Alicyclobacillus sp. SO9: one gene and its partner. The protein of the gene in region 1 binds, or shares a complex with, the protein of each later gene. Links are inferred from orthologs where the notes say so. Each region holds a gene or a part of one and is shown on either strand. Other genes may lie near its edges. The genes, in order: smc and GI364_RS12800.

What was found.
Region 2: the proteins of smc (region 1) and GI364_RS12800 are in contact, whole or in part, in a crystal structure (PDB 3ZGX), measured with the Bacillus subtilis proteins. The link is inferred for Alicyclobacillus sp. SO9 from one-to-one orthologs.

The regions. Positions count from the first base shown.
Region 1 is NZ_CP066339.1:2,291,838-2,296,279, forward strand. Bases 225-4,350 are described here. They hold smc (chromosome segregation protein SMC), read left to right. Parts: upstream 225-574; coding sequence 575-4,150; downstream 4,151-4,350. Other genes in these bases: rnc (ribonuclease III), read left to right, coding at 225-555; ftsY (signal recognition particle-docking protein FtsY), read left to right, coding at 4,250-4,350. Outside these bases: more of rnc, read left to right, coding at 1-224; more of ftsY, read left to right, coding at 4,351-4,442. UniProt on the Bacillus subtilis protein: Required for chromosome condensation and partitioning.
Region 2 is NZ_CP066339.1:2,765,263-2,768,563, reverse strand. Bases 43-3,027 are described here. They hold GI364_RS12800 (segregation and condensation protein A), read left to right. Parts: upstream 43-1,146; coding sequence 1,147-1,908; downstream 1,909-3,027. Other genes in these bases: GI364_RS12790 (DUF2953 domain-containing protein), read left to right, coding at 2,593-3,027; scpB (SMC-Scp complex subunit ScpB), read left to right, coding at 1,886-2,452; GI364_RS12805 (site-2 protease family protein), read left to right, coding at 442-1,074; GI364_RS12810 (spermidine synthase), read left to right, coding at 43-295. In the rest of the region: more of GI364_RS12810, read left to right, coding at 1-42; more of GI364_RS12790, read left to right, coding at 3,028-3,222; ytfJ (GerW family sporulation protein), read left to right, coding at 3,225-3,301. UniProt on the Bacillus subtilis protein: Participates in chromosomal partition during cell division. May act via the formation of a condensin-like complex containing Smc and ScpB that pull DNA away from mid-cell into both cell halves.

The DNA of each region.
Region 1 (4,442 bases):
CGTTTGGAGTTCCTTGGCGATGCCGTGCTCGAACTGATTGTCAGCGAGCATTTGTACAGGACATATCCGCATCTCCCAGAGGGAGAAATGACACGCTTGCGGGCTGCTATGGTCTGCGAGCCGTCCTTGGTACATTACGCTCAAAACACTGGTTTTGGCAGGTACATTCGACTCGGCAAAGGCGAAGAGCGATCAGGTGGGCGAAACCGTCCCGCGCTGCTCGCCGATGTGTTCGAAGCGTTCATCGGTGCTCTGTATCTCGATCAGGGCTTTGAGGCTGCGGAGGTATTTATTTCAGAGTCTGTCATCCCTCATTTTCACGAGGATCCCACTCTGACGGACTTTAAGACTCGACTGCAGGAGTTTGTTCAGCAGCAGTTGGGAAAAGAGTTGCGCTATACGGTCACGGAAGAGAGAGGGCCTGCTCATGCAAGAGAATTCTCCGTAGAGGTCAGCATCGGGGGAAAGGTCATGGGGGAAGGTGCAGGAAGGTCCAAGAAGGAAGCGGAACAGAGAGCTGCGTCTGTTGCATTGAGTCAGTTGCAAGGCACGTAGAGTTCAAGGGGGACGCAAGGTGTTTTTGAAACGGTTGGATATCATTGGGTTCAAGTCGTTTGCAGACAAAACCGCCATTGAGTTTTCTCCTGGTATAACGGCTGTGGTCGGCCCCAATGGAAGCGGAAAGAGCAATATTTCTGATGCGATTCGCTGGGTCCTTGGCGAACAAAGCGCTCGCAGTTTGCGGGGAAGCAAAATGGAAGATGTGATTTTTGCAGGCAGTGAAACCCGGCGTTCCATTAATTTCTGTGAAGTTTCCCTAACCCTCGATAACACGGACAGGTATCTTCCTGTCGTATATGACGAAGTGAACATTACGCGTCGTGTATACCGCAGCGGTGAGAGTGAATACAGGCTGAACAAGCAAGCGTGCAGACTGAAGGACATTACCGAACTATTTATGGACTCCGGACTTGGCCGTGAGTCCTATTCCATTATTGGACAAGGACGCATTGAAGAAATGCTCTCTACTCGTCCTGAAGACCGCCGCGGTCCGTTTGAGGATGCCGCCGGGATTGTGAAATTTAAGTTCCGAAAGCGGGAAGCCACGCGCAGGCTGGAGGAAACAGCCAACAACATTTTGCGTGTTGACGACATTGTATCAGAACTGGAGCGACAAGCGGGACCTCTCGAACAGCAAGCCGAAAGAGCCAAAACCTACAAGAAACTCCACGGCGAGTTGACGAGTCTGGATATATCGCTGCTGGTTCACGATATTGAACAGTTAAAGATACGGTGGAAACAAACCGCTGAGGATATTGCCGAGTGGAAAAGACGTCGAGAAGAAGCAGCGAAGCACTTGGCAGAACTGGAACACAGTGCATCTGTGTCAAGACAAGAACTGGACTTCAATCTGCAAGCAGCGGAATCCTTACAGCAGCAACTGATGGCATCAGTTGAGCTGCGGCAAAAAAATCAGGGGCAATTGGAACTGCTGACAGAGCGTCGAAAAAACTCCCGCCAATCACTCGAGGAGAGACGACGGCAACGGGCTGAGTTGAGTTCAGAACTGAATGAAATTGAAAACCAGATTAAGTCGGAAAAGCGCCGACTGCAGGAACTGACAGCCTCACTGGAAATCAAAACCGCTGAGCTCGAGCTTGCTGCAAATGAAGTGAATCCGGATGCACGTACTGCACTTGAGCAAGAAATTAATCAACTGAATGCTGAGTTGATTGAGATGCATCAGGAGGCCGCCAATGCTAGGAACACCATGAAGCAGGCTGAACAGTCCGCGGGGGATGAGGAGAGGCGTCGAAGGCGAGTTGTTGAGGATCTTCAGCAACGAGCACAGGAAACTGACACGTTGCACGCCAAAGTCGAAGGGCTTATCCGAGAGCAAGAGGAGAAGTCAGACGAAATGAATGCCCTTATCGGGCAGTGGCAGGCTGCAAAGGACCGTTCGGAAGAAGTCACGGGTGAAGAGTCAGAGACCGCTTCAAAGTTGGGTCGTTTACAGTCACAACTGGCGGCTCTGCGCTCTCGCGCAGAATTGTTGCAGGACCTCGAATCTGGTTACGACGGTTATGCTTTTGGAGTACGTTCGGTCTTGCAGGCAGCAGACAAGGGACGGCTTAATGGGATTCACGGTTCTCTTGCTTCACTGCTTCGCGTCGAGAAACGTTATGAGACGGCTATCGAAACCGCCCTTGGCGGCGCGTTACAGAACATTGTGGTTGACGATGAAGAGTCCGCTCGCGTCGCTATCCAAATGCTGAAACAACGACAGGCCGGACGCGCTACCTTTATGCCGCTTACCGTCATTAAGGGACGCTTCTTGAACAATGGCGACTACAACAAAGTGTCTCATCACCAAGGCTTTTTAGACATGGGCAGTGGTCTTGTTCAGACCGATTCAGCTTATCGCTCTGTCATTGAGCACCTCTTGGGAAACGTGATTGTTGCACAAACGCTGCAGTCTGCCAACGAGATTGCCAGACTGGTGAATTACCGGGTACGTATCGTTACATTAGACGGGGACGTTGTGAATCCGGGCGGAACGATGTCAGGCGGGACGCATAGTCGCAAGGGGCCTGGTTTGCTTGGACGCAACCGGGAGCGCAGTCAAGTGGAGCATGAGCTTGAGGAAGGTGGAAAAGAGCGGTCCGAGTTAGAACAAAAGCAACAACAGCTTCGGAATGAATTAGTACAGTTAAAGGCGCGTCAACGCGAGTTGGAAGAGCAGATTGGGACCTATCGCGACGCAATGGGCGACATACAGATTCGGTTGCAGGAAATGAAGACCCGTGAACACCATTCTCAGGAACTTTACGATGCCTTAGTGCTGGAACAGCAACAAATGGATGAGGGCCAGAACGTATGGCGTGATAAAATCGAGCAGGCTGCCGTGCGGTTAAAGAGTATTGAAACAGAACTGGAGAGTATTGAACAGCGTTTGTCGGAGCGCCGAGCGCAGCTAGAAGCACGAGACAAACGACTTGCTGCAGTCCAAGAAAACATGACTGCGATGCGTGTTGAAGTTGCGACGTTAACGCAGGAGAGGGACAGTGTCCACCAAAGAATTCAGGATGCTTTCCAGAGGAGAAGGCGCCTGCTTGAACGCAGCGGGGAACTGAAAAATGAAGAAAGCAGTTTGGAAGTACTCCTCACTGAAACGGAGAACGAAATTGTACGATTGGAAGAACAGAGTACGGAGTTGTCTTATGGAGTGGGCGGCATTGAAGATTCCATTGCGCAGGCAAAAATGCAGCGCAAGGAAGCTGAGGAAAAACTCCGTACAGCTGACGAACGAGTGCGCGAGCAACAGCAGACGGTGCACACTACGGAAGAACAGGTACACCGTGCCGAGGTGCAAGCGGAGCGGGCTGATGTTGAGTTAGGCCATGCGCTTCAACGAATGGGCGATCAGTTCAAAATGACTTACGAATGGGCCAAGGACAACTATCCTGCTCTAGAAAATGTAGAGACAGTGAGAAGTCATGCAGAGGGTCTGCGGCGCAACATCAATCAACTTGGAGAAGTCCAACTGGGGGCCATCGAAGAATGGGACAGGTTGTCAGAACGGCTGACCTTCCTGCGCTCTGAGCGCAGTGATTTGGAAACAGCCAGAATGCAGTTGACGCAGCTTATCGGTGAGATGGACGAGGAGATGTCGCAGCGTTTCGCTGCTACGTTCGAGCAGATTCGCACAGAGTTTCAGGTTGCATTTCGACAACTGTTTAGCGGCGGAAAGGCAGATTTACAGCTGACAGACGCAGACGACCTTCTCAATGCAGGAATTGAAGTGATTGCTCAACCTCCAGGTAAGAAACTGCAGAACTTAAACCTGATGTCTGGCGGTGAGCGCGCTCTGACCGCGATGGCATTGCTGTTTGCAATTCTCAAAATTAAGCCTGTACCCTTTGTGGTCCTGGATGAAGTGGAAGCGGCTCTTGACGAAGCAAATGTCGGTCGATTTGCACAGTATTTGCGAAGTTTCTCAGACGACTCTCAGTTTATTGTCGTGACCCACAGGCGTGGAACAATGGAAGAGGCAGATGTGCTTTATGGCGTTGCGATGCAAGAATCTGGAGTCTCGTCCCTCATTGCCGTAAAACTGAGTGAACTGGAGCCGGATACGGAAACGGCTTGACATAAAAATAGAGAACTTGAAATAGGAACTTGAAATAGGAACTTGAAATAGGAACTTGAAATAGGAGCAGTTGTCGGTTGAATGGAAGGGTGTTGTGAAGTGGGACTGTTTGACAAGTTCAAAAAGGGCCTGACAAAAAGTCGAAATGCAGTCTTTGGACGGATTGGCCAAGCCTTGTCGGGTAAAAAACTAGACGAATCATTGTTTGAAGAACTGGAAGAAGTATTGATTTCCGCAGATGTAGGCGTTGACACTTCCCTGTGGCTCGTCGATGAAGTTCGTAAACAGGCAA
Region 2 (3,301 bases), 470 kb from region 1 along the record:
TGTGCTGCAGTGGATTGATGAAGCGCTTGCTGAAGCCACGGGCACAGCCTGTTTCAATGTAATCTCTCAAGTTCCGCCGTATGGACAAGTGAAGCGTTGGTGGCAGGAGGCAAAGAACCGCTTTCCTTCGGCCATTATGATCCCGGTGGGAGTTCCCTATACCAGTCAAAATACACTTGTCATTCTCTCCAAATCCGAGCACATTTCCAATCTTCGTATCCGTTCTGCATTGCGTCACAGTCAGATTTTGTCACCCTGGGAACGCCTGACGTGGCCGCTTCGGCTTCGTTCCTAGCCCAAGCATAGGTGCCATGGGTCCCTGCTGGCGTCATTTGACTTCCGTCGAGTTGTATAAGTTTATGCTATAATGTGCGTAAATCTCGCGAGAATGGGGATTGTTTTTGCGGTGGAATTTAATCCAATGTAAAAGGAGTTCACGGTTTGTCGAATTTACTTGGACCTGCGTTCATCTTCTTTGTACTAGTCATACCAATCAGTCTCGTGATTCACGAATATTCGCATGCCAGAACAGCTGACATGCTTGGTGATAGAACGCCGCGCTTGGCGGGCAGGTTAACTCTGAACCCTCTGGTCCACTTGGATCCACTGGGATTGATTATGATGCTGTTTGCACCCATCGGCTGGGCGAAACCAGTTCCCATCAACGGCGGCAACTTTAAGAGACCGCGAACCGGTTTGATTCTGACGGCTTTTGCAGGGCCCTTTTCTAATCTGGTTCTCGCTGTAATTTGCTTCACTATTCTGCGCGAGTGGAGCATACCGACCAGTTCAATCCAAGATTTTTTACATCGGCTCGTGTCCTGGGGGGCTTACATCAACGTTATCCTGTTTGTCTTCAACCTGATTCCAATTCCTCCACTCGACGGATCCCGAATTGTGTCCAACTTTTTGCCTTATAAACAGGAGATGGCTTATCGAAAGCTGGACGTGTATGGACCGTTCATTTTACTTCTGCTTTTTTTAATACCGCCGTTGAACAATTTGTTGATGATTCTTTTTCAGTATGTCACAACTCTTATTGCTGCGGTATTTGGCGTCGTACTGGTTCTGTAGGCAATTTGGCGGCACGATACAGGCTAGACTAGGACTGTTTGTAGACGATTTTTTGAAGGCGGGTAGGAGCGCGTGGCTGCAGCTTATGAAGTCGTGTTGGATAAGTTCTCGGGTCCATTGGACTTGTTACTTCACTTAATAAAAAAACAGGAAGTTGACATACACGACATTCCGATTGCTTCTGTTACAGAGCAGTATTTGGAATACCTTCGTGCCATGGAAGAACTGTCTCTGGAAATTGCCAGCGAGTTTCTTGTCATGGCTTCTACCTTATTGGCCATCAAAAGCAGAATGCTTCTGCCGCGGCCCGCACAGGAGGAGGACGACGAAGAAGTTGCTGATCCAAGGGAATTGTTGGTTCAACAACTGATTGAGTACCAATTGTGCAAGCACGGCGCACTCCAGCTGAAAGAACTGGGTTTGTCGCAAAGCCAGATATTCTCGCGGCCGCCGCTTGATTTAACTCCGTATACGCCTGATGCGCCGACGCGGGTGGAAGGCGTGTCAATGTGGGATTTAGTTGATTCACTTGTGAAATTACTTCGTCGCATCCCGAAACAGGACAGAGTCGCTCAGATTCCCGGCCGCGTTGTAAGTGTGGAGGAGATGATGGAGTCGATACTGCGTAAACTGCAGAGGTATGGGTCGTGTGGTTTTTTCGAGCTGCTGAGTTTTTCTGTTACCCGTACGGAAGTGGTATCCGGTTTCCTGGCGTTGCTCGAATTAATAAAAAATGGACAGGTCCATTGTCGGCAATTGACGTTGTTTGAAGAGATTGAGATTGTGTTGGGTGAGGAGGAGTCTAGTGCTTATGTCGCTGACGGCCCCGCTTGAGGCTCTCTTGTTTGCTGTTGGCAGCGAGGGTCTAACTACAGAGGAACTTGCACATGCATTACAATTGAACATAGACGAGACTTTGTCGCTTTGTAAACAGCTTCAGGCAGAGTATGAACAGCGGGAATCAGGCCTTGCGGTGACCGAGTTGGCAGGAACTTGGCAGTTAGTGACGCGTTCCGAGTACTCGGATTACATACGGCGCTTAGCTGCGTCGCCGTCGTCTACTCAATTAAGTGCTGCCGCTCTTGAAGTTCTCTCCATCGTAGCGTATAAACAGCCTGTATCACGGATGGATATTGAGTCGATTCGGGGGGTTCAATCGGACAGAGTTGTCGCAACCCTGGCACATCGCCAACTAATAAAAGAAGTTGGTCGCAAAGAGGCCCCGGGCAGACCTGTTCTGTTTGGTACGACAGATTTGTTTTTACAGACCTTTGGCTTGCGCAGCCTTTCGGAACTTCCGAAGTTACCGGAAGAGCAAGAGGTCTCACAAGATTTGTCACTGTTCGAGGTGAGGCCCGAAGAACTGCCGCGGGACTAGTTTCCTCTGTGATCCATACTGCTGTGATCCATACTGCTGTGACCTACACTTCGTTCGTCAAGACGCTTTGCTTTTGTATATAAGACAAGTGTTACGGGAAAAGTAAAACCGTCCGATATAACGATGGGGCGGTTATTTTCATGTGGCTTTGGTTCTTTATTGCCGTTTTTGTCTTCCTGATTCTTGTCATTTTGTTGTGGCTTTCTTTGACTATAGAAGTTTCTGTGTCAAAGACCGGCAGTGAATTTACCGGATTTGTGAAGTTTAGCTATTTGTTTGGACTCATCACAGTTCGCAAGTCTTTTTCCGACGTGAAACCGACAATGACTGACGAAGGCCCCTCCTTGAACAGCTCCGTTCATAATGCAAAGAAGTCACAGCACAGGATCTTCACAGCGGAGGAAGCATGGAAAATTCTAAAAGACTGGCCCACGTGGGTCCGGAAGTTACGGCGTTTTACACCTATTGGGAAATGGACGTTAAGAAAAACGAAAATCACAGCATTTTCAAGTAAGTTGACAATTGGAACAGGGGACGCACCCAGTACTGGACTTGCAGTCGGATCAGCATACGGAATCATTGGAGACGTCGTAGGAGTGATGAGCCACTACATGCGACTGGAGCGATTGCCTACAATCCATGTCAAGCCAGACTTTTCTGAAGAGGTGTTTGACTTGTCGCAGTTGTGTATACTCCAAATTCGCGTCGGGTACGCTATGTGGGCAGCAATTCGTTCTTTTCGTATATGGAAGAGCAAGAGGGGGCAATAGCCATGGAGCATCCCATTCAGGGACTAATGCAAACTGCAATGAGTAACATTCGTGATATGGTGGATGTCAATACAATTAT